3 regions of the Salinispirillum marinum genome follow, and region 2 is predicted to be linked to each of the others. Evidence: predicted binding sites of a transcription regulator. Region 2 holds the regulator's gene; each other region holds the start of a gene.
The links. Region 2 encodes FNR, which switches genes on or off when oxygen is low (the NO sensors DNR and NnrR bind a similar motif). Its sites were predicted from a motif close to TTGATNTANATCAA; they were not measured.

Region 1 (7,283 bases), 150 kb from region 2:
GCTTTTGCTTCCAATTCACGTTGTAGGGCGGGTAACGCTTCGGGGCGGCACTGATGTTTGCGCGCGATATCGTACACACTGCTGAGGCGTGCATCCAGTGTACTAAAGCGCTCGGGGTCCCACTCAAAATCACTCGCAAAACGCTGTAAGTCCGTTGCCGCTTCTTGTAAGGCAATGTGCGCTTCATTTAATAGGCTTAATGCCCCCGTTAATGCAGGGTGAAGATTCGCTTGCGGTTCCAATTGATGAATGGCTTGGCGAAGCTCGCTGAGAACGTCGGCGTCGCTGTCTTCCGAGTTCAGCCGTGCAGACACTTGGCTGGCGGACAGCAACATCTCTTCAGCATGGCTCAAGGCTTGATGCTCTTGCTCCAATTCTTCCAGCTCGTCGTCGCTTAAACCCAGCGCTCTAAGTTCTTCCAACTGATAGGTCATTAATTGATGTTCAGCGTTGTCTTTATCGGCCGACGCCTGAAGCTCTTGTACCCGCCGCTCTATGGTCTTCCATTCCCGATAAAGCTGGCGCACATTTTTTACCTCGGCATGCGTTTGTGCGAAACGATCCAGAATGCCAATGTGCTCCTCGGAGCGCATCAGACGTTGATGCTCATGTTGTGCATGGATATGCAGAACGAGGTCGCCAAATTCTTTCAGCTTGGTAACGGGTACAGCCGTGGCATTAATAAATGCCCGCGAGCGACCATCGGCAGTAATCACCCGGCGCACTATGCATTCGCCATCTTGCCAGAGCTCTTGGTCGTGTAGCCAGCGCCCGGACGGGGAGTGTTCTGTGACGAGGAAGGTCGCAGACAATTCCGCCTTTTCTTCGCCATGTCGTACTTGGCTGGAATCGGCACGGCCTCCGGCCAACAAGAATAGAGCATCGAGTATGATCGATTTTCCCGCGCCGGTTTCACCAGAGAGAACGGTAAGCCCTTGCTGTACATCCAATTCAATGTCGCCGGCGATGATGAAATTACGTATGTGAAGATGGCAAAGCATAAGATGTCCCCGTCGTACCCAGCAATAATACTGGTAAAATATACAGTATTAATGCCAAAGTAAAGTGCACCCTGCGTTGATTTTGGCGCTATTTTAGCCCGCATTAGTTCACATTAAGTTACAAAAAAGCGATTACCTAGAAGAAGTGCGTAAATGATACGTTAGTAAATAAAAGATTACATTTTACAGGTTGCTGCTTGATTGACCGTTTTCCAACAGCACGACCTAACGACTACACTGATATAGAGTACGAATCCTGTTCGATCACCGACACAACGTTTCGATGGGAATAGGTATGACTACAAAAACAACGAAGTACCTCTCCAGATCGTCCGGCCCCGATGGCCGAATCGCCTGGAGTCATGAAGAAAACGAAAACTGGGCTGCCTTGATGGCGCGCCAATTGACCTGTATTGACGGTAAAGCCTGCGCGGAGTATTTAGCCGGCTTGCAGCGACTGAACTTACCGTCAGACCGCATTCCCCAGTTGGCGGAAGTCAATGCGGTTTTGCAGGCCACAACGGGCTGGCGCTGCGCCGAAGTCCCGGCATTGATTAACTTTGATAAGTTTTTTGCGTTGTTGGCGGATAAGCAGTTTCCGGTAGCAACCTTTATTCGTTCGCGTGATGAGTTTGACTACCTGCAAGAGCCCGATATTTTTCATGAGATCTTTGGCCACTGTGCCATGTTGACTCATCCTTCGTTTGCCGAGTTCACGCATACCTATGGCAAGCTGGGGTTGGCGGCGAGTAAGGAGGATCGAGTGTTTCTGGCCAGATTGTATTGGTTTACTGTGGAGTTCGGGCTGTTGAATACGCCGGATGGCCAGCGTATCTATGGTGGTGGCATTCTGTCTTCACCGGGAGAAACACAATATGCATACAGCACCACGCCGGAGAAGCGGCCGTTTAATGTGTTGGATGTGCTGCGGACGCCGTACCGTATCGACATCATGCAGCCTATCTACTATCTATTGAGCAGTATTGATGACCTCTTTGACGTCGCGCAAACTGATATCATGGCGCAGGTCGCAGAGGCCAAACGGCGCGGCCTGTTCGCCCCAACCTTTCCACCCAAAAGCACGGCGCAAGCCAGTTAAGTTAGGAGAATAGACATGACCACGGAAACATTACATGCACAAGCTTGCGAAGCCTGCCGCGCCGATGCTCCACAAGTCAGTGATGCCGAGCTGGCTGAATTGATCAAACAAATTCCCGACTGGACGCCTGTTGTGCAAGATGGCGTGATGCAACTGCAGCGGGAATTCACCTTCCGTAATTTTCGCCTGGCGTTGGAGTTCACCAACAAGGTAGGCGCTTTGGCCGAGGAAGAAGGGCATCATCCCGGCATCCTAACAGAGTGGGGAAAAGTGACCGTTACTTGGTGGACGCATGCGATCAACGGTTTACATCGTAACGATTTCATTTGTGCCGCGAAAACCGATATGTTGTTGTCCTAAGGTAATGATGGGGCCGTGCTTTTGCGGCCTTGATCTCCGTCAATACTCCGGCCGATATCCAATGGCTATGCTTGTTCTCTTTTTTGCGTCATGCCAATCTAGCTAGACATACTGGTTGATGAGGCCATTGAATGTCTGCTTGGATTCGGGCTCGGTTTAAGCCGGGCGATATCTTACTGCTGCTATTTCTCCTGCTGCCCGTTGTGGTTGCCTTGCCGCGTGTGTTGTCCGGTTTTGCACCCAATGCTATTGGCTGGTTAACATTAACAGGACGTTTGACGGGTATTCTTGGTTTAGCGATGATGCTGCTGGCCGCCATGATGAGTGTGCGCTTACCGCATTATGACCGCTGGTTCGGCGGTTTGGCACGGCTGTGGGTGGTGCACCGCTTCTTTGGTTTTGCCGGTTTCGTATTGGTTTTGTTCCATGTCGCGCTGCTGGCGTATGCACAGTTACCGTTCTCCATTGAAGCCGCTATTGCGCGAGTATTTCCGCCACTTGCCGAGTGGGCTATTTGGTCGGGTTGGCTCGCTTTACTGTGTATGGTCATTTTCCTCGGGCCTACGTTCCGTTTTTTCGGCCGCTTGCATTATCAACGCTGGAAAGCGCTGCATTTGTTCTCTGCTCTGGCCGTTATATTCGCCTTACTGCATGCCATTCCCATCGCTGCGGAAACCGTGGTTTGGTGGTTTATGGCAGTGGGTGCCATTGGCGCTATTGTGTGGCGCAAAGTGCTATCGCCCAATCTCGGGCGCTACCGCTACGAAGTGGTGAAAGTCGAGACTTTGGTGCATGGTGTGGTGGAAATCAGCCTACGGCCCAAAGGCAAAGCCATGGCTTATGAAGCCGGGCAGTTTATGTACTTCACACCGTTAGATCCCGCCTTAACGGCAGGGCGCAATGAAGAGCATCCTTATACCATTTCTTCCGCCCCCAACGACGAATATCTGCGTGTGGGCATCAAAGCCTTGGGTGACGCCAGTACAGCCATTCAGACGTTAGCGGTGGGTTCAGACGTCATGGTTGAAGGCCCCTACGGTGACTTCTATGAGCGCATAGAACCGCAACGCAGTCAGCTATGGTTAGCGGGCGGTATAGGCATAACGCCCTTTGTTAGTGGCGCACGCGATGCCCAATATCGCCAAGGTGAAATAGACGCCCATTTGTTTTATTTAGCGAACGATCAGCAACGCGCCTACTACCTGAATGAGTTGGTAGAATTAGGTGCAAAGGTTGCGGGTTTAGCGGTAACGCCGCATTACTATCGGCAAGAGGGGCCTCTCACTGCGGCCTTTTTGCGCCAACACTGCGCCGACTTTACCGAGCGAGAGATCTATATGTGTGGCCCGCCAGCGATGGTTAGCCATTTAAAAAGTGTGTTGGTTGCCGCCGGTGTACCAGTTACACGCATTCACAGTGAGGCGTTTGATTTCTTATGAACAAGATAGCCTATTCCCTATTTATTGCTTTTGTCGCCAGCATAGCTACGTTGTTCTTAGTGCATTCGTTGGGCAGTTCGAGCGGACAGGCAACAGCCGCAACGTCAGCGCGTGTTATCACCCTAGACGAGCTGTCGCAGCACAGCACGGCGGAAAGCTGCTGGAAAGAAATTGGTGGCCGCGTTTACGACATCACGGCTTACATACCTAACCACCCCAGTACGCTAGAAGAACTCGTTGCTTGGTGTGGCAAGCCCGCCTCTGAGGCTTTCTCAGGTGATGCTGCCGGACATAGCCACAGTGCGGGTGCTGCTCGTATGCTGGCCAGCATGCAGGTAGGTGTGTTGGAGGGTGCAACGGTTGTGGCCTTGCCCGAACCGAATTTGGTGTCTGCCGCTCCGAGGGTGCCGGTCAGTGTTGGCGGTGCCGTGCGCTATCAGGACGGGACCTACTACGCCGAAGGGGAGCCGGACGGACGTGGATGGTTTGGTGTTGTCGAAATCACCGTGTACGGTGGCCAAATTGTGGGCGTGCATTACGATGAAGTGCAACGCAACGAAGACGGCGCCATTACCCAAAGCAAAGCGCGTGATTATGGCTATGCCGCGCGGTGGCGCAATGCCTCCGGAGTGTCGCAGTTATCGGCTTATCCCGGTTATATTGCTGGCTTGCTGAGCACGGGTGATGTGGACCAAGTGGATGTGTTCACCGGCGCAACATCGGCGCATACGGTATTTCAAACGGTAGTCTCTGCTGCCTTAGCAGAAGCAAGCGCTGCCGGTCACCTTGTGCAAGAGGGGGGGGCACGGGGTGGATACCGGGATGGTTCGTACTATGCGGAAACCCAGCCAGATAGCCGTGGCTGGATCGGGATGTTAGAGATAACGATAAACGGCGGTTATGTGGTGAGCGCTCACTATGATGAAGTCCAGCGCAATGCTGAAGGTGCGGTCACCAATAGCAAACTCCGTGACTACGGCTACGCTGGGCGCTGGCGGGCCGCTGCGGGCATATCGCAGTTATCGGCCTACCCGGGCTATATTCAACAGTTAGTGAAGACCGGCGATGCCGAACAGCTCGACGCCTATTCCGGTGCGACCAGTTCCTACAACAATGTAAAGAATTTGGCAGAACAATTGTTACAGGATGCACGCTAGATCTGGATGAGATTTGCCGATCTTTAGATCGGAAGTACGTCCACTTCTACATGCAGGCTGTGATTACCACCACCGCTCATAACCCCTTTGAGCGGTGGTACATCGGCATAGTCGCGCCCCCAGCCGAGCGTTAAGTAACGTTCTGTTAGCACCCCGCCGTTGGTGGGATCAATGTCCATCCACCCGGCGTCGGGTATCCAGACCGAAAGCCAAGCATGGCTAGCGTCTGCGCCGATCAGCTTGGTTTGTCCCGGTGGTGGGTCGGTTTCTAGGTACCCGCTAACGTAACGAGCGGCGAGACCGATGGAGCGCAGGGCACCAATGGCGAGGTGGGCAAAATCCTGACAGACCCCCCGCTTACTTGCCATCACTTCGGTGATGGGCGTAGCTAAGGAACTGAATTCGGGGTCGTAGGTAAATTCGTGGAATATACGGGCGTTCAGATCCAATAGTGCTTCGGTCAGTGGCCGATGTGGGGTAAAGGAGCGCCGCGCAAATGCCGCCAAGTCCCTGCTACGTTTTATATAATTGGAGTTCATGGTAAAGAGGCGTGCTTCATAGGTATCCGGACTGTGTTGCAGTGCAGTGCTGCGCAGTTGCTGCACCGCGTGTTCCCAGCTCTGCGTATAATTGAACTGCGGGAGTTGCGTCGCATCGGTTACTACTTCGCTGGTGGCGGTGACGGCCATGGCGTCGTGAACATCTTGAATCGCAAAATACAACACATGATTGCCAAAGAAATCATGCCGCTCATGTAGACGGGTTGCGGTGGGTTCGATATCAAAAGCGGCGTGTTCGCCATGTTGCCAGGGTAATTCACGCACTTTGAGGCGCGCTTCATTGTGGCTTAGGGTTACGGCGCTGGAATACTCGTAGCGTGTGGTGTGGCGAAGGCGATAGCGCATTACACTCCCCCCTGCACGTTTACCAGTTGCCGGGGGGTTTCGGCATGGCTGAAATGGCTGTGTGATATGGCGTCGGACAAGGCGGAAATGGGCTCCATTAAGTCGGTTAGCAGTTGTGCCAGTACGGCGAGCGCTTCCTCTGAGTGATCGAGCTCACTCAGGCTCTCCGGTGCTACCAAATGCAATCGGCTGGTCGCCTCAATGACCAGTCGCGCTTCACGGCTGCGAAAGGGTGTGCCGGTCTGATTGGGCAAACGTTCAATTTGCCGTCCCAATCGCTTGAGCATATAGCCAACGGACCGTGGGTTAGTCTCATCGAATAACAACAAGTCCAGAATGGCAATAGGATACAGCTGAGACCGATAGCGTCGCCGATAGGCGGTGAGGTTATCGGTACTGGCCAATACGACCTCCCAGAGCGGTATGCCGGGGCGGGTGGAAGACACCAGCGCCAAGCGCAGCAGATCTAACGTGGATTGCAAGCGATCAATAAACCGTCCGATGTCCATAAAACGCCAGCCGTAATGGTGTGGCATGGTTTCGTTGCACAGGCCAAAAAATGCCGCCAAGTAAGTGATCACTTCTTCGAGGCTGCGCCGTGCACTGGTCGCACCGGGGCTACGTGTTTGTTCTTCCAGCTTTTGCCGCAAGGTGTTTAGAGTACGCCACGCGTCGTCACCGAGGTGGGCGCGTGCCGCACGACCGTTACGCAACAATAAGGAGAACAACCACGGCAAATTGTCGGGTGCTTCTTCACTCAACAAAGCAAGCAACTGCTTGCGCATCAATAAAAACTGCGGATTGGTTTTGCCGACCATCGCTTTTGGGCTTTTTCGGCTTTCCATACTTTGCAGGTTATGCACGTCCTGAAGGTTGATTCGCAAGGCAACGAAAAGGTCGGAAATGACGGATTCAGCTAAGTTGCGTTGACCATATTCCAGCAAGTGGGTTAACGATTCACGCAGCAAGCGAGCACGGTTATCCAGGCGCTCACCGTAGCGTCCCATCCAGAATAAGCTTTCGGCAACACGGGTCGGTAAGTCCTCTCCGTCGCGGGTGGCAATAATAGGCTTATGAGCGTGCTGTAACATGCTGATGTGTGGTTGTGGCACCGGTGCCAGTACCCAAATGTCCTTGACGAGGTCACTGTCAATGAGTGTCTCCGCGTGGTCCGATACCCAAGCCAAACCCCCTGGCATCACGCGGAAGGCGCGTTCCAGAGCAGGCTTGCGCATGTCTTCCGGATCCGTCAGGGTAAAAAAACGCAGATAGACAGCATGTGCTTCGATCGTGGCATTGGCGCGGTTGAAACACGGGGCCAT
Region 2 (7,283 bases):
TCGGCGCCATTAACACCGTGGTGGCGGTGTTGGAAATAAACTGACTCAACAGTGATGTCACCACAAAGACACCGGCGCATATCCACACCGGAGGGAGATCGCCAAAGCGCGTCAGCGTTTCTTGTACGATCAGCTCAGCGGCCCCAGTGGTTTGCATGGCGAGCGCTAACGGAATCATACCGGCGATCAGGACCAAGCTCCGCCCGTTCAGGGAGCGGTAGGCCTCGGTAATGTTGAGACAACCGGACGCAATCATCAGGATTGCAGCCACCAGTATGGTGGTTAAATTGTCCAACCACCCGGTGGTCATGACCAGAATCATACTAAGAATAATAATGGTGGCATGGCGTGCTTTCTCAGCATGCAAGGGCGCTTCTTGCATTTCCAGCGGACGGGTCAGCGCGACGAAACTGTGTCCGCCATCGAGACTGCGCAAGCGGTCCCAACTGGCGGAGATCAACAGCGTATCACCGACCGCTAACGGTGTGGTTTGATAGGCGGTTTGCAGGGTTTCATTCTGCCGTCGAACCCCTACCACACTGGCTTGAAAGCGTTCACGAAAACGCAGCTCTTTGAGTGTGCGGCCTTCGAGCGGTGACTGTGGCGTAACCAATACCTCCATGGCACCAAAAAACTTTTGTACCCGGCGGTGTTCTTCATGGCTGAGTGCGGACAGTGCGATACTTTGCTCACTGCCCAGTCTTTCCACATCAGCTCGTCGTCCGTAAACGTACAGGGTATCGCCGCCGCGTACGCGTGTGTTGGCCAACACGGCATCCAACGTCGACAAAGAACCACCGCGATGGCGGCTGGCGAACACCGTGGTCTCGTATTCGCTGCGCAGACCGGCCTCAATCACCGTTTTACCGACCAAGGGTGAGTCGTCGGGAACCAGTAAGCGAAATAATTGATCTTCCACTGCATAGCGCTCAAACAATGAGTGCAGCGAGAATCCGGCTTGAACATCGTGGGTTTCTTTTTTCGGCAGAAGGTGGCGGGCAACCAGGATCAAATACAGACTGCCCACCACCAGAACGGCCACCCCAAGGGGAGTGAAGGCAAAGAAGCCAAAGGAATCCAACCCTGCGCTGTGTAAGGCATCGGTCACAATGATGTTGGGAGGGGTGCCAATCAGCGTCAGCATGCCGCCAATCAAAGCCGCAAAGGCCAGCGGCATGAGGATTCGAGAAGCATTAAAGCCGGAAGCGCGCGCCATACTAAGCACCACGGGAATCAGCAGGGCCACCGCACCGGTAGAGCTCATAAAAGCAGAAAGAATGGCCACCACAGGAAGAATGACCAACAGCAGTTGGGTTTCCGAGCGGCCACCTACACGTAGGATCCATCGCCCTACGCTGGCTGCCACGCCGGTACTGGCTAAGCCCTCGCCGACGATAAACAAGCCAGCGATCATCACAACAACCGGTTCGCCGAATCCGGCAACCGCCTGCGCCGGTGTGATAACGCCCGACAACGCCAGAACAATCATGACGCCGATCGCCACCAAGTCCATACGGACGAGGTCAGTAATGAAAACAACAATGGTGATGGCCAGTAACGCTAGAACGAAAATAATTTCCCCGGTCATGCCGGATTCGAACCCCCACTGTAGGTTAAAAATGACAGCAGAGGTGCATACAACAGCCGCTGTGCGTTATTTTCTATCGTCTTTGTGCGCGTCTTTGTAAATAAACCAGAAGAACCCACCGGCAAACGCAATGGTCAATAAGACCGCAGCCACCCCAGCGACAACAATGGTATCAATGTACATAACGCATCCCCCCTTTTCGTGATAACCCTAGTGTACGTAGGGACAAAGGAGAATTGTTGATCTGCGTCAGCTGTTCGTGAGATCGAGTAACCCCAATTCGAGACGTTCCGCGTCGCTGAGTGAAGCGATGTTGCACAGTTCACCATGCTGTAGCACATGAATCTCTTTCGCGTTCCCACCAAAACTGATCAGTTCTTGATGTTGAAAACGGGTAAAGACCCGGCTCACGGTTTCAACCGCTAAACCCAGGAAATTGGCCATGTCAGAGCGTGACATGGTCAGACGAAACATGCGCTCGGAGTAACCCCGTCGTTTAAAACGATGGGCCAAGCTGAGCAAAAAGGAGGCGACACGTTCTTCAGCACTCTTTTTCGACAGCAGCATCATCATTTGTTGATCTTCACGGATTTCACGCCCCATGATACGCATGATTTGGCGCCGCAAGTCAGGCAATTGGTTGCTCAATTCATCCAAGAGGGCGACGGGGATTTCACACACGTTGGTGGTTTCCAATGCCTTGGCCGAGGCTTGGTAGGTGGCAACGTCATAACTGGACAGACCGATCATCTCACTGGCCAAATGAAAGCCGGTGATTTGTTCTTCACCGTCTTTGGTCAGGGTATAGGTCTTTAAGGTGCCGGTGCGTACAGCGTAGACGGAGGTAAATGCATCACCTTGATGAAAGAGGTGTTCACCCTTTTGAATCGGTCGGCCACGCTTGATGATCTCGTCCAGTTTTTCAATGTCGGCAAAGGATAGCGATACCGGCAAGCACAGCGGGTTAAGTGAGCAGGTCTTGCAGGCCGTCGATTGTAAAGCCATAGCGGTTCTTCCATTTTTTGTTCAGTACGGACGCCTCTACTGGGCCAGGATGTCCGTGCCATCGCTGACATGAGTGTCGTCAGTTGGCACAAAACTGCGCACGCGCGTTTGTGCCAACGGGCCATCGTGTTCAGAAAATCCGACCGATTGCATGGGTATACTGTTGCTGGTCAACCCGGAAAAGTCAAACAGCTTACCGTCCGCCAGTTGGGAAGGTGCGACATTTTGCAGGGCGGCGAACATGATGTCCGAACGGCCGGGGTGCTGCTTGTCCCAATCCACAATCATCTGCTTGATGTTCTGGCGTTGTAAATTCTCCTGTGAGCCACAGAGGTTACAGGGGATGATGGGGAATTTCAGGTAGTCGGAAAACACCTGTATGTCCTTTTCTTTGCAGTAGGCAAGAGGACGAATCAGGATGTTCCGCTGGCTGTCCGAGCGCAGTTTCGGTGGCATGGCTTTCAGCTTACCACCGTAAAACAGGTTCAGAAAAAAGGTCTCTAGAATGTCGTCTCGGTGATGACCCAAGGCAATTTTGGTGGCGCCGATTTCGTCGGCAAACGCATACAGTGTACCGCGCCGTAACCGCGAGCAAATACCACAGGTGGTTTTTCCTTCCGGCACGACCTCTTGCACGATGCTATAGGTATCGCGTTCGAGAATGTGATAAGCAATACCTTGCTGTTCAAGATACTCCGGCAGGATATGCTCCGGAAAGCCGGGTTGCTTTTGGTCCAGGTTCACCGCCACCAGTTCAAACCGAATGGGCGCACTTTTCTGCAAGTTGCGCAAAATTTCCAGCATGGTGTAGGAGTCTTTACCACCGCTCAGGCACACCATGATCTTGTCGCCATCTTCAATCATATTAAAGTCGGCAATCGCACGTCCTGTCTCACGGCGCAGACGCTTTTGCAGTTTGTTGAATTCGGTACGACGCTTTTTGTCTGCCGCCGTGCTTGGCGTCACAGTGTCTTCGGTATAGCTGATGGTGGTCATGGCGATCACAGTGCAGAGAGTTTTCAAAGGCGCGTTTTAACACCAACCTTATTGAGAGTAAAGCCTCTTCATTGAGGAGGTGTGATGTGTTCGGTCGCTTCGTTGAGCAAATGTTCAATTAAAGGAATGACCACCTGTTGCTTGGGATTTAATGGCCGCGGGTACAGTGGTTCATCCCGGTCGTTGAGGCGCGTTTTCCACGCGCTGGTGTGGCGTAGAAAGTGACGGGCAAAGTCCATACTTTCCTGCAGGCAGCCGTGCAAAATAACATCGAGATAACTTTGTGCAATCGGGTGGTGGCTCTCGGAAGGCTGCGGCATATACACCCAGTATTCGCCTTCGGGCAATTGATGGCCGCGCACCAGCTCCAGTTGTTCGCGGGCCAAAGGGACACGCTCGTATTCCACTTCACGCGCATCAAAGTGACGTAATTCACTGTCGTTTAACGGAAACAAAACACCGCCTGTTTTCTTGTCCGCTTGGCGGTGAATGCCGACTACACTGAGTTGCGCACCCGCAATCGGGACATTCCAGCCGCGCTCTACCCCATGCAAAATAACCGGAAAGGCTTCACCCGTGACACCGGTACGGGCCCGGCTATCGGCACACATCAGGCTCCCGTAGCCAAAGATCCAATGCGTCATAAATGGCTCTACGTTAAAACAGATGCGCTATTGTGCCATAACAGAGCCATAAGCGCATGCGGGTCGAACGCATGCAGATGGCCCGGCATTGGCGCAATGAAGGGCCACAGCATCCAGAGTCCTAACGCCAACAGCAGCAGTCCGGCCAATGTTTTACCCCCAGGATGTTGCATAATCCTTTGCAACCTTTGCGCAAACATCATCGCGCCCAACATGCTGGGCAAGGTGCCCACGCCGAACAGCAGCATCACACCGGCGCCCAAGGTGATGGATTGGCTCGACGACGCTAAGCCCAAGACGCTGTATACCAGCCCGCAGGGCAACCAACCCCACAGGGCGCCAGCGGCAATGGCGCGAGGCCACGAGTTGATGGGTAGCACTTTACGGGTATGCGGCTGAATGTGGCGCCACACCTGTTTACCCAAGGTTTCAAGGCGCACCAGCACGCGCCACCAACCGGTGATGTACAGGCCGAGTGCAATTACCCAGAGCGCTGCGAACACTCGCAAGGCCGGAGAAAACATAGTGGGTAAAAAGCTGGTCAGGCCGCCCACGAAAGCGCCGATGACCATGTAAGTGCCGATGCGACCGACATGGTAGCCGATGGCCAAAGGACGCCGCGCGGTACTGAGCCCCAAGGCAGACACAATGCCGCCACACATCGCCAAGCAGTGACCACTGCCCAACAGGCCGCTCAATAAAGCAGGCAGCAGAAATGTGAGACTATCATTCATCAGATTCTGTTCGTGTGTGTGCTTCCGTCGGAAGCGCTGCATTCGGCTTTGTCGTTTTTTCTCGTTGTGCCGCTTCTTTGTGTTGTGCCGCTTTTTTGTGTTGCTCGGGCGTGCGTGCGTCGGGCGGGATCAAGGACTCATCTTCATCAAATAGTATGCGATGGGCTGGACTGTCCAAGTCGTCATATTGACCTGATTTTATGCCCCACACCAAAAAGCTGATGGCGACCGTCAGCAACAACAGGCTAATGGGAATGAGTAAGAGCAATATCGACATGGAATTTCCTAAGCAATACGCCGCACCCGCAAGGCGTTCAGTACCACAATGAGTGAGCTGGCCGACATGCCTATGGCGGCCATCCAAGGGGTTACCCAACCCATACCGGCCAAAGGAATGGCGACCACATTATACACAGTGGCCCATTGAACATTTTGTCGGGTGATTTGTGCGGCGCGCCGTGCTACCCGCACGGCCAATGGAAGGGTTTCCAGTCGCCCGTTCAATATCAATGCATCGGCCTGTTGTTTCGACCAGTCAGTGCCGTTCGCCATGGCGACGCTCACATCTGCCCCACCCAGCGCTGCGGCATCATTCAGGCCATCGCCCACCATGGCCACGACATGGTTGTCGGCTTGCATCGACTGCAATAAGGCCAGCTTGGTATCGGCTGTCGCTCCGTTCAGCACCGTCATCTCGGGTACGGCGCTACCGACCTGCCGGGCTACCCATGCCACATGCGGCGACGGGTCGCCAGAAAGAACACCCGGCCGGACACCCAGTTGTTCGAGTTCGGTCAGGGCGACGGCCGCGTCGGCTCGTACGGCGTCAACCAATTGCATATCCAACCAGGGTATTCGGTCGACGTGCAAACGTATCCATTGTTGCGGGATGGCAGGTTCAGCCGCATGTTCATTGGCCAGAGAGTCGTCGGCCGGTAAGTAGGTGCTCAGTTGGTAATGGTGTCCGGACCGTTCACCCGTCACACCTTCATTGGGTAACCAAGCCCAGTTTTGCCAGTCGAACCAGGCCGGTGCAATGTCGGTAAAAGCCGAGGCGATGGGGTGTTCACTGGGACGTTCTAACGCTGCGGCGACCGCCAATGCAGTGGAAAGCGCCGGAGCCGCAGGGTGGACTTGTTGTTCGCCCAAACTGTATTTGCCTTCTGTCAATGTGCCGGTCTTGTCGAACCATATTTGGTCGACCCGGCTCAAGGTGGTGAGGACATGACCACGGGTGATCAGAAAGCCCGCGCGGCGCAGCCGATCATTGGCCACGGTCAAGACGGTAGGGGCCGCCAACGACAGTGCGCAGGGGCAGGTAACCACCAAAACACTGATGGCAATCCAAAACGCGCGGTCGGCGTCGATGAACAACCAGGCGGTATAGCTGACGGCGGCCAACAAGAGAATTAACGCCACAAATTGCTGGGCCAATCGGTCGGTGATCTGGATCAGTCGAGGTTTTTCGGCTTGGGCACGCGCCAGTAGTCGTTGCAATGTCGATAAGGCAGAGTCACCGACCCGGTGCGTGACCTCCAACACCATGGGCTGGCCCAGATTGATGCTGCCCGCCAGAAGCTTGTCCCCCTTGATCAAAGCCCGCGGGCGGTGCTCACCCGTGGTACTGGATTCATCCACTTCGGCTTGCCGGGAGCACAAGCGTCCATCAACCGGCAGGCATTCTCCGGGCAACAAGTGCACGCGCTGACCAGGTTTTAGTTCGTTGACGGCGGTGGGTTGTACGCTGCCGTCAGCCTGCTCAACGTGCACAAAAGCCGGTATCAAATCATCCAGTGCATTGCCGCTGTCGGCCAGCGCACGACGTGACCGGAACTCTAAAAACCTGCCCAGCAACAAGAAAAAGGTGAACATGCATAAGGATTCAAAATACACCTCACCACTATGGGTCAGTGTAGCGATCACACTGGCGGCGAAGGTCAGCAAGATGGCGATGGCCACCGGCACATCCATGCCTAAACGGCCGTGGCGCACGTCATTCCACGCATGGACATAAAAGGGCCAAGCCGCATAACTGATCACGGGTAGCGTTAAAATCAAACTTGCCCAGCGCACAATCAACTCGGTCGTGGGGTCAATGTTGCCCGTATACAGCACGATGGCGTTCATCATGACCTGCATGGAGCCGACGCCCGCAGCGATCAGACGCAACATAAACTGACGTTGTTCCCTGTCTTGTTCTTGTTGCGCCAGACTAGCGACATAGGGTTTCAACAGGTACCCCAATTCCGCCATGCGTTGCGCCAGCGCAGACAAGGATGCACCGGCGCGCCACGCCAGGCGCAGACGCTGGGTGCT
Region 3 (7,283 bases), on a different contig from region 2:
TTTGCGTCGGGCTGCGTCGATCTGTTTGCGCGCCTCTTCCAATTGCTCTTTAATTTTTTGCGAGCCTTGCAATGAAGCCTTTTCAGTATTCCAAATTTCGTCTAGATCGGCGTATTCCCGCTCGACCTGCACGATGGTTTTTTGTAATTGTTCCAGCCGCTTTTTGGCAGCGGAATCCTGTTCTTTCTTCAGGGCTTCGGCCTCGATTTTGAGTTGAATCAACCGCCGCTCCAGCCGGTCCATGGATTCCGGTTTGGAGTCGATTTCCATCCGAATCCGGCTCGCGGCTTCGTCGATTAAATCAATGGCTTTGTCCGGGAGTTGGCGGTCGGTGATGTAACGTTGCGACAGTGTGACCGCCGAAATAAGCGCCGAATCGGTTATGTCGACGCCGTGGTGCAATTCGTAGGCTTCTTTCAAACCGCGCATGATGGCAATGGCCGCTTCTTCATTGGGTTCTTCCACCATAACTTTCTGAAAACGCCGTTCCAGTGCGCCGTCTTTTTCGATGTACTGCCGGTATTCGTTGAGCGTGGTGGCGCCGACGCAATGCAACTCGCCGCGGGCTAAGGCGGGCTTGAGCATGTTTCCGGCATCCAAGGCTCCTTCACCTTTTCCTGCTCCGACCATGGTGTGAAGCTCGTCGATAAAGAGAATGATCTGGCCTTCCTGTTTTGACAGCTCATTCAGTACGGCTTTCAACCGTTCTTCAAACTCGCCTCGGTATTTTGCTCCGGCCAGCAGCGAGCCGAGATCCAGCGACAGTACCTGCTTGTTCTTTAAGCTTTCGGGAACTTCACCGTTCACAATACGTTGCGCTAACCCTTCTACGATGGCCGTTTTACCGACACCGGGTTCACCAATGAGAACCGGGTTGTTTTTACGCCGCCGTTGTAGGACCTGAATAGTGCGGCGAATTTCGTCATCCCGACCAATGACGGGATCAAGCTTGCCATGCATAGCGCGTTCGGTCAGGTTGACGGTGTATTTGTCGAGTGCCTGGCGTGCATCTTCTGCTTCCTGTGAGTCGACTTTTTCACCGTTACGTACCGATGCGATGGCCGACTCTAAAGCGGCGGACGTTACGCCCGTATCCGCTAAGAGCTTGGCGATTGGGCCTTTGTCTTGTGCCATGGCCAACAAAACAATTTCGGATGAAATAAACTGATCCTTGCCTTTTTGCGCCAGCTTATCGGCCAGGTTCATGACCCGCCCGAGGTCATTCGACATGTGCACGTCACCATCGTGATTTTGGATGGAGGGCAATTGGGCAAGATGTTTCTCGGTGGCAGAACGCACCGCGTTGGCTTGGGCACCGGCCTGACGCAAGAGCGGCACGATACTGGAACCTTGTTGATCGAGCAGGGCCAATAATAAATGCGCCGGTTCGATAAAATTATGGTCGCGGCCAACGGCAAGCGATTGCGCGTCAGCTAACGCCAGCTGTAATTTGCTGGTTAGGCGGTCAATACGCATGGTGTGCTCCTCCTGTAGGAACAAATTCTGGAATTGAATCAGTTATGGGGCGTGCTGGTCGGCTTTTCAATGTTCACAGAGTAATCTGTTGCCCCAGATCAGTGTTTAAAGTGGATATTGTCGGGTTGCATGTCGGACTGCAGCGGCGCATCATCAAGCCATCGGTAAGTGCCTGAATTTTTCTTTCTTTTGTATCGTTTTATCAGGTGTGCCGGACAGGATTATTCATGTTAAGGAGTATGCTGTCATGCATATTGTCGTTGTTGGTGGTGGTGCCGGTGGCTTGGAGCTCGCAACGCGCCTGGGGCGCAAGCTAGGTAAGCGAAACAAGACCAAAATTACCTTGGTGGATCGCAATCAAACGCACATTTGGAAGCCGTTGTTGCACGAAGTCGCCACGGGGTCTTTGGATGCTGGCGTGGATGAAGTCAGTTATCGGGCGCATGCGCACAATCATCACTTTTCATTCGTGTTGGGTACGCTGAGTGGTCTTGATCGCACGACCAAAACCATTACCTTGGCACCGTTGATGTCGGGCGAGGGACAAGAAGTGTTGCCTGAGCGCACATTGTCCTATGATCATTTGGTGCTGGCCATTGGTTCGGTATCCAATGATTTCGGAGTGCCGGGTATTGCCGAGCATTGTATTTTCCTTGATACACCTACTCAGGCCGAGCGTTTTCGCCAGCGTTTGGTGCACGGCTTTTTGCGCCTGAATCAGCAGCTGGAAACGCAACCCGATGCAAAATTGAACATTGCCATTGTGGGCGGTGGGGCAACCGGCGTGGAACTCGCGGCTGAACTCTACAATGCAGCGGAACTCTTTAAAGTCTACGGGTTGAATAATGTCTCTTTGAGTCACTTGTCCGTGACACTGTTGGAAGCAGGTGAGCGCATCTTGCCCGCATTGCCCGCTCGCATTGCCGGTTCTGCGCACATGGAGTTGCGCGCTTTGGGCGTGGATGTGCGTACTCAGGCTAAAGTTGTGAAGGCCAGTGCCGAAGGCTTGCACACGGCAGAAGGAGAGTTGATTCGCAGTTCATTGATGGTGTGGGCGGCCGGCATCAAAGCACCTAACTTTATGCAGGGCTTGGGTGGCTTGGCGACCAATCGTAATAACCAAGTACTGGTGAATCTGCATTTGAACCCAGAAGACGATCCGAACATCCATGTGTTGGGCGATTGTGCTGCGTGTCAATTGCCCGATGGTAAATGGGTGCCACCCCGTGCCCAGTCGGCGCATCAGATGGCGTCTTTGGTGTACAAAAATTTATTGGCGTTGCTTAAAAATAAGCCCTTACAGACCTTTAAGTACAAGGATCATGGATCGCTGATTTCGTTAAGCCATTACAGCACGGTCGGAAGTCTGATGGGGAATTTAACTCGTGGCAGCATGATGATCGAAGGCCGTATGGCGCGCTTGGTGTACATTTCGTTATATCGCATGCACCAGTTGGCTTTGCACGGTTGGTTGCGAATGCTGTTGATTACCATCGTTGAGCGGGTTAATCACATTCTGAAACCGCGCTTGAAACTGCATTAACCGGCATTGAAAGCAGGAGTCGGCGCCAGCGTATGGCGTCGACTTTGTCTTGTGCCTCCGTCAGTGAATAGGCGAAGTGCGTACTTAACGCTCGCAGTGCTACCTTTTGCCACCTTGCATCAAATTCGCGCCAAAAACGATCGGCCGCCGCCGCAAAACGCCATCCCTCAGCAATAATCAAACGATACATGGCCATATGTTGGTCGCACCACCAATACTGGTCCAAATACGCCCACAGTGTGTCTTCCGAGGCGCAGGAGATATCTGTGCTGGGTTTATGCTCTTCGAGCCACGTTTCAATGACGGCGGCTACCAGTACGGCTTTGTCGGGGAAGTGGTTATACACCGTGGGTTTGGATACGGCACAGGTACTGACCACCAAATCGATGGACGTACCTTTGAAACCCTGAGTCAAAAATAGCTGGGTTGCTTCGGCGACAATATGATCGCGTTTTGACGCACGGGCCATCGAGACTGCTCGCTGCTTAAAATTTTACTAAGAGTAAACTTTCGTTAGGGGGGCGTAAAGCAGATACGATCGGATTCAATCGGACAAAACACCGTGCCGGTGGTTGACTTTTAAGCGTATTAGAAGACAATAGCCACAAGTCAACGTTACGTATTGTGACGTGGCGACTCAACGAGTATCGATTGCTTCGATTCTGATTTTTTAATGCAATCTACCAGTGAATTTGTAGTGCAAGGTGGCAGTTAGACAGCTCACAAGGCTGTTTATCGCGGATCATCACACGTCAAATGGCCGGTTAACCGCAGGTATAAGAGTCGAGGGGCGACCACTTGGTCCTGCCAGCATGCATTGTTACCACGATCATGCACACACAGGTTTGTCTCAACGTAGCCGCAGCTTTGCATCCTGCTCAGTGCCGCGCGTTGTTTTCTCCTCTGTAAGGGCCATGAATGCGTCAATGCAGAGCGAGTCTTCTACTCCCTTTGTGGTCACATTCTGGTGTTCATGCTTTGGCATGCTATCGCAGTGCTCGTTAGTCATTTTAACTTTGCCAGAGCGAGTGCCAGCCCATGACCGACACCCACGATCAGCCGCCGATGTTATCCGGTGGACAAATGCTTATGCGCGCCTTGAAAGACGAAGGCGTGAAACATATTTATGGCTACCCCGGTGGTGCCGTGCTGCATATTTATGATGCCTTACACCGGCAGGACGATGTGCAACATATTCTCGTGCGTCATGAACAAGCCGCGACCCACATGGCCGATGCCTATGCGCGTGCATCTGGCAAGGCCGGTGTTGTACTGGTGACCAGTGGCCCCGGCGCTACCAACGCCGTTACCGGTATTGCGACGGCCTACATGGATTCAATTCCTATGGTCATCATTACCGGTCAGGTCATGAGCCATTTAATTGGTGAAGATGCGTTTCAAGAAACGGACATGATGGGAATTTCGCGCCCAGTGGTGAAGCATAATATGTCGGTCCGTCGCCCTGAAGACATTCCCATGCTGGTTAAGAAGGCGTTCTACATCGCCGAAAGCGGTCGCCCTGGTCCGGTGGTGCTCGATATTCCGAAAGACATGACCATGCCGAATGAGCGCTTTCCGTACGTCTATCCGACGGAAATTAAAATGCGCTCTTATAATCCCGTCACCCGTGGTCACAGTGGGCAGATCAAAAAAGCCGTCAATTTGCTGATGCAGGCCAAGCGTCCGATGATTTATTCCGGTGGCGGAGTCATTTTGGGTAAAGCGTCCGATCTACTGGTGACGTTAGCGAAGAATCTTGGCTATCCGGTGACGAATACCCTGATGGGCCTGGGTGCTTATCCGGCAACCGATAAACAATTCGTCGGTATGCTCGGCATGCACGGCACCTACGAAGCCAATACGGCGATGCACAATGCCGACGTCATATTGGCCGTGGGCGCGCGCTTTGATGATCGGGTGACCAATAACACCAAAAAGTTTTGCCCCGGGGCGAAAATCATTCATATCGACATCGATCCAACATCGATTTCCAAAACCGTATCGGCCGATGTGCCCATTGTTGGCCCCGTGCGTGCTGTTTTGGAAGAAATGTTGAGCGCCATTGAAGACAGCAAACTGGCGGTTGACCAGGAAGCCTTGGCCCATTGGTGGAAGCAAATTAATGAGTGGCGCACGCGTCATGGTGGACGTTTTAACACCGACGACAGCGCCTTGCTTAAACCGCAACAGGTGATTGAAACACTGTGGCGGGTAACCAATGGCGACGCCTATGTAACCAGTGATGTTGGTCAGCACCAAATGTTTGCTGCACAGTATTACAAGTTCGACAAACCCAACCGTTGGATCAATTCAGGCGGTTTGGGCACCATGGGTTTTGGCCTGCCAGCCGCCATGGGCGTGGCCTTAAATTATCCTGAAAACGATGTGGTTTGTGTAACCGGTGAAGGCTCGATTCAGATGAATATTCAGGAGCTCTCTACCTGCAAGCAATATAACTTGCCGGTGAAGATCTTGAACTTGAATAACGGCTATCTGGGTATGGTTAAACAGTGGCAAGACATGAACTATGAGTCACGTTATTCCAACTCCTACATGGATTCGTTGCCGGATTTTGTGAAGTTAGCAGAAGCCTATGGCCATGTTGGCATGCGCATTGAGAAGCCGTCTGATTTAGAGCCTGCATTGCGTGAAGCGTTCGCCATGAAAGACCGGCTGGTGTTCTTGGATGTATTAGTGGAGCCAAAGGAGCACGTATACCCGATGCAAGTACCAACGGGTGCTATGTGCGATATGTTTTTGAGCAAGACGGAGAGGACCTAATAGCCATGCGACGCATAATTTCTGTATTGATGGAAAACGAATCCGGCGCATTGGCTCGGGTAGTCGGGTTGTTTGCCCAACGCGGGTATAACATTGACTCGCTAACGGTAGCGCCCACGGAAGATCCGACATTGTCACGGATGACGCTGGTCACCAAAGGGTCTGATGAAGTGATAGAACAGATCACCAAACAATTGCATAAGTTGATTGAAGTGGTGAAGTTGATTGATCTGACCGAAGGCACGCATGTTGAGCGTGAATTGATGTTGGTCAAGGTTCGCGCTTCCGGCGTGCAGCGCGAAGAAGTGAAGCGGACAGCGGATATTTTTCGCGGTCAGATCATCGATGTGACGCCCAATACTTATACGATTCAAGCCACAGGCACCAGTGAAAAGTTGGATGCCTTCCTCAACTCGCTGGCGCAAGCCACTTTGCTGGAGGTGGTGCGTACCGGAGTGTCGGGTATTTCTCGCGGTGAGAAAACCTTGAGTGTTTAACCTGACATCTGTGCTGGTGTTGTTGTATTAGAAAAAGGTATCATAGTCGGAGTTTACACGGCCAGCTTGTGCAACCTATGGCAAGCTGGTCTACACTCCTAGCACGGATTGCGTTTATACCGTCAGTGAGGAAGACATGACCGAAACCGCAGATCGTCCGCTGTTTGCACGCCAGCCCATATTTGATTCAGACCTTCGTATCGTAGGGTATGAACTCCTGTACCGTGGAATGGTAGGTAATCACGCGGTTTTCGAAAATGGCTCTGAAGCCTCCGCCCAAGTGCTGATCAATGCGCTCACCGAAGTTGATTTAATGGAAGTGGTGGATGGCAAGCGCGCCTTTGTTAACTTCACCCTTGATATGCTGTCGGCGGTGCCTGAGTTTGCTAAAAAGCACTTGGTCATTGAACTGCTGGAAGATGTTCCGGTAACGCCCCATCTCATCCGCAAATTGGGTGAGTTGAAAGCGCGTGGCTTTACACTGGCCTTGGACGATTACGGTACGCGCCGCTATCCACGCGAACTCCTCAATCTCATTGATGTGGTGAAGATAGACTTGTTGCATGTCAGCCCATCGCGTCTGCCGATGGTGGTTGAGTCTTTGGAGTCGTTTAATATTCAGCTGTTGGCGGAAAAAGTCGAAACGTTAGAAGACTATGATCGTTGCCGTGTGCTGGGTTTTGAAATGTACCAAGGGTATTTTTTCAGTTATCCGCAAATTATTTCGGGTCGATCGCGCGGCTCAGACCGTCACACCATTCTGGAATTGATCTCCACGTTGTACCGCGAAGATGTGCAGGTGCGCGATGTGGTCGGTGTGATCAACCGCGACCCCGCAATAGCGGTCAAGCTCTTACGTCTCGTCAACTCTGCGTTGTATCGTCGGCAGCGCAATATCCAATCCATTCAACAAGCCATCACCATGTTGGGGCTCAACCGCCTGCGCAGTTGGATTACGCTGTTGTTGTTGGACAAAAATTCAGACC

Region 1: a site for FNR is predicted at 2,490-2,503, ahead of ACFOSD_RS01415 (ferredoxin reductase family protein). Genes of this name have one in related genera too.
Region 3: a site for FNR is predicted at 1,565-1,578, ahead of clpB (ATP-dependent chaperone ClpB). Genes of this name have one in related genera too.

What each region holds. Positions count from the first base shown of each region.
Region 1 covers NZ_JBHSAL010000001.1:270,212-277,494, reverse strand. The annotation lists gene recN (DNA repair protein RecN) at 1-1,001, opposite strand, end outside; gene phhA (phenylalanine 4-monooxygenase) at 1,297-2,100, shown strand; gene ACFOSD_RS01420 (4a-hydroxytetrahydrobiopterin dehydratase) at 2,116-2,460, shown strand; gene ACFOSD_RS01415 (ferredoxin reductase family protein) at 2,592-3,899, shown strand; gene ACFOSD_RS01410 (cytochrome b5 domain-containing protein) at 3,896-5,056, shown strand; gene ACFOSD_RS01405 (transglutaminase family protein) at 5,080-5,961, opposite strand; gene ACFOSD_RS01400 (circularly permuted type 2 ATP-grasp protein) at 5,961-7,283, opposite strand, start outside.
Region 2 covers NZ_JBHSAL010000001.1:124,385-131,667, reverse strand. The annotation lists gene ACFOSD_RS00680 (SLC13 family permease) at 1-1,588, opposite strand, end outside; gene ccoM (cytochrome c oxidase subunit CcoM) at 1,655-1,771, opposite strand; gene fnr (fumarate/nitrate reduction transcriptional regulator Fnr) at 1,838-2,593, opposite strand; gene ttcA (tRNA 2-thiocytidine(32) synthetase TtcA) at 2,630-3,589, opposite strand; gene ACFOSD_RS00660 (gamma-glutamylcyclotransferase family protein) at 3,658-4,233, opposite strand; gene ACFOSD_RS00655 (sulfite exporter TauE/SafE family protein) at 4,242-4,967, opposite strand; gene ccoS (cbb3-type cytochrome oxidase assembly protein CcoS) at 4,960-5,244, opposite strand; gene ACFOSD_RS00645 (heavy metal translocating P-type ATPase) at 5,253-7,283, opposite strand, start outside.
Region 3 covers NZ_JBHSAL010000008.1:86,651-93,933, forward strand. The annotation lists gene clpB (ATP-dependent chaperone ClpB) at 1-1,476, opposite strand, end outside; gene ACFOSD_RS15625 (NAD(P)/FAD-dependent oxidoreductase) at 1,724-3,019, shown strand; gene ACFOSD_RS15630 (TetR/AcrR family transcriptional regulator) at 2,982-3,488, opposite strand; gene ACFOSD_RS15635 (acetolactate synthase 3 large subunit) at 4,085-5,800, shown strand; gene ilvN (acetolactate synthase small subunit) at 5,806-6,297, shown strand; gene ACFOSD_RS15645 (EAL and HDOD domain-containing protein) at 6,434-7,283, shown strand, end outside.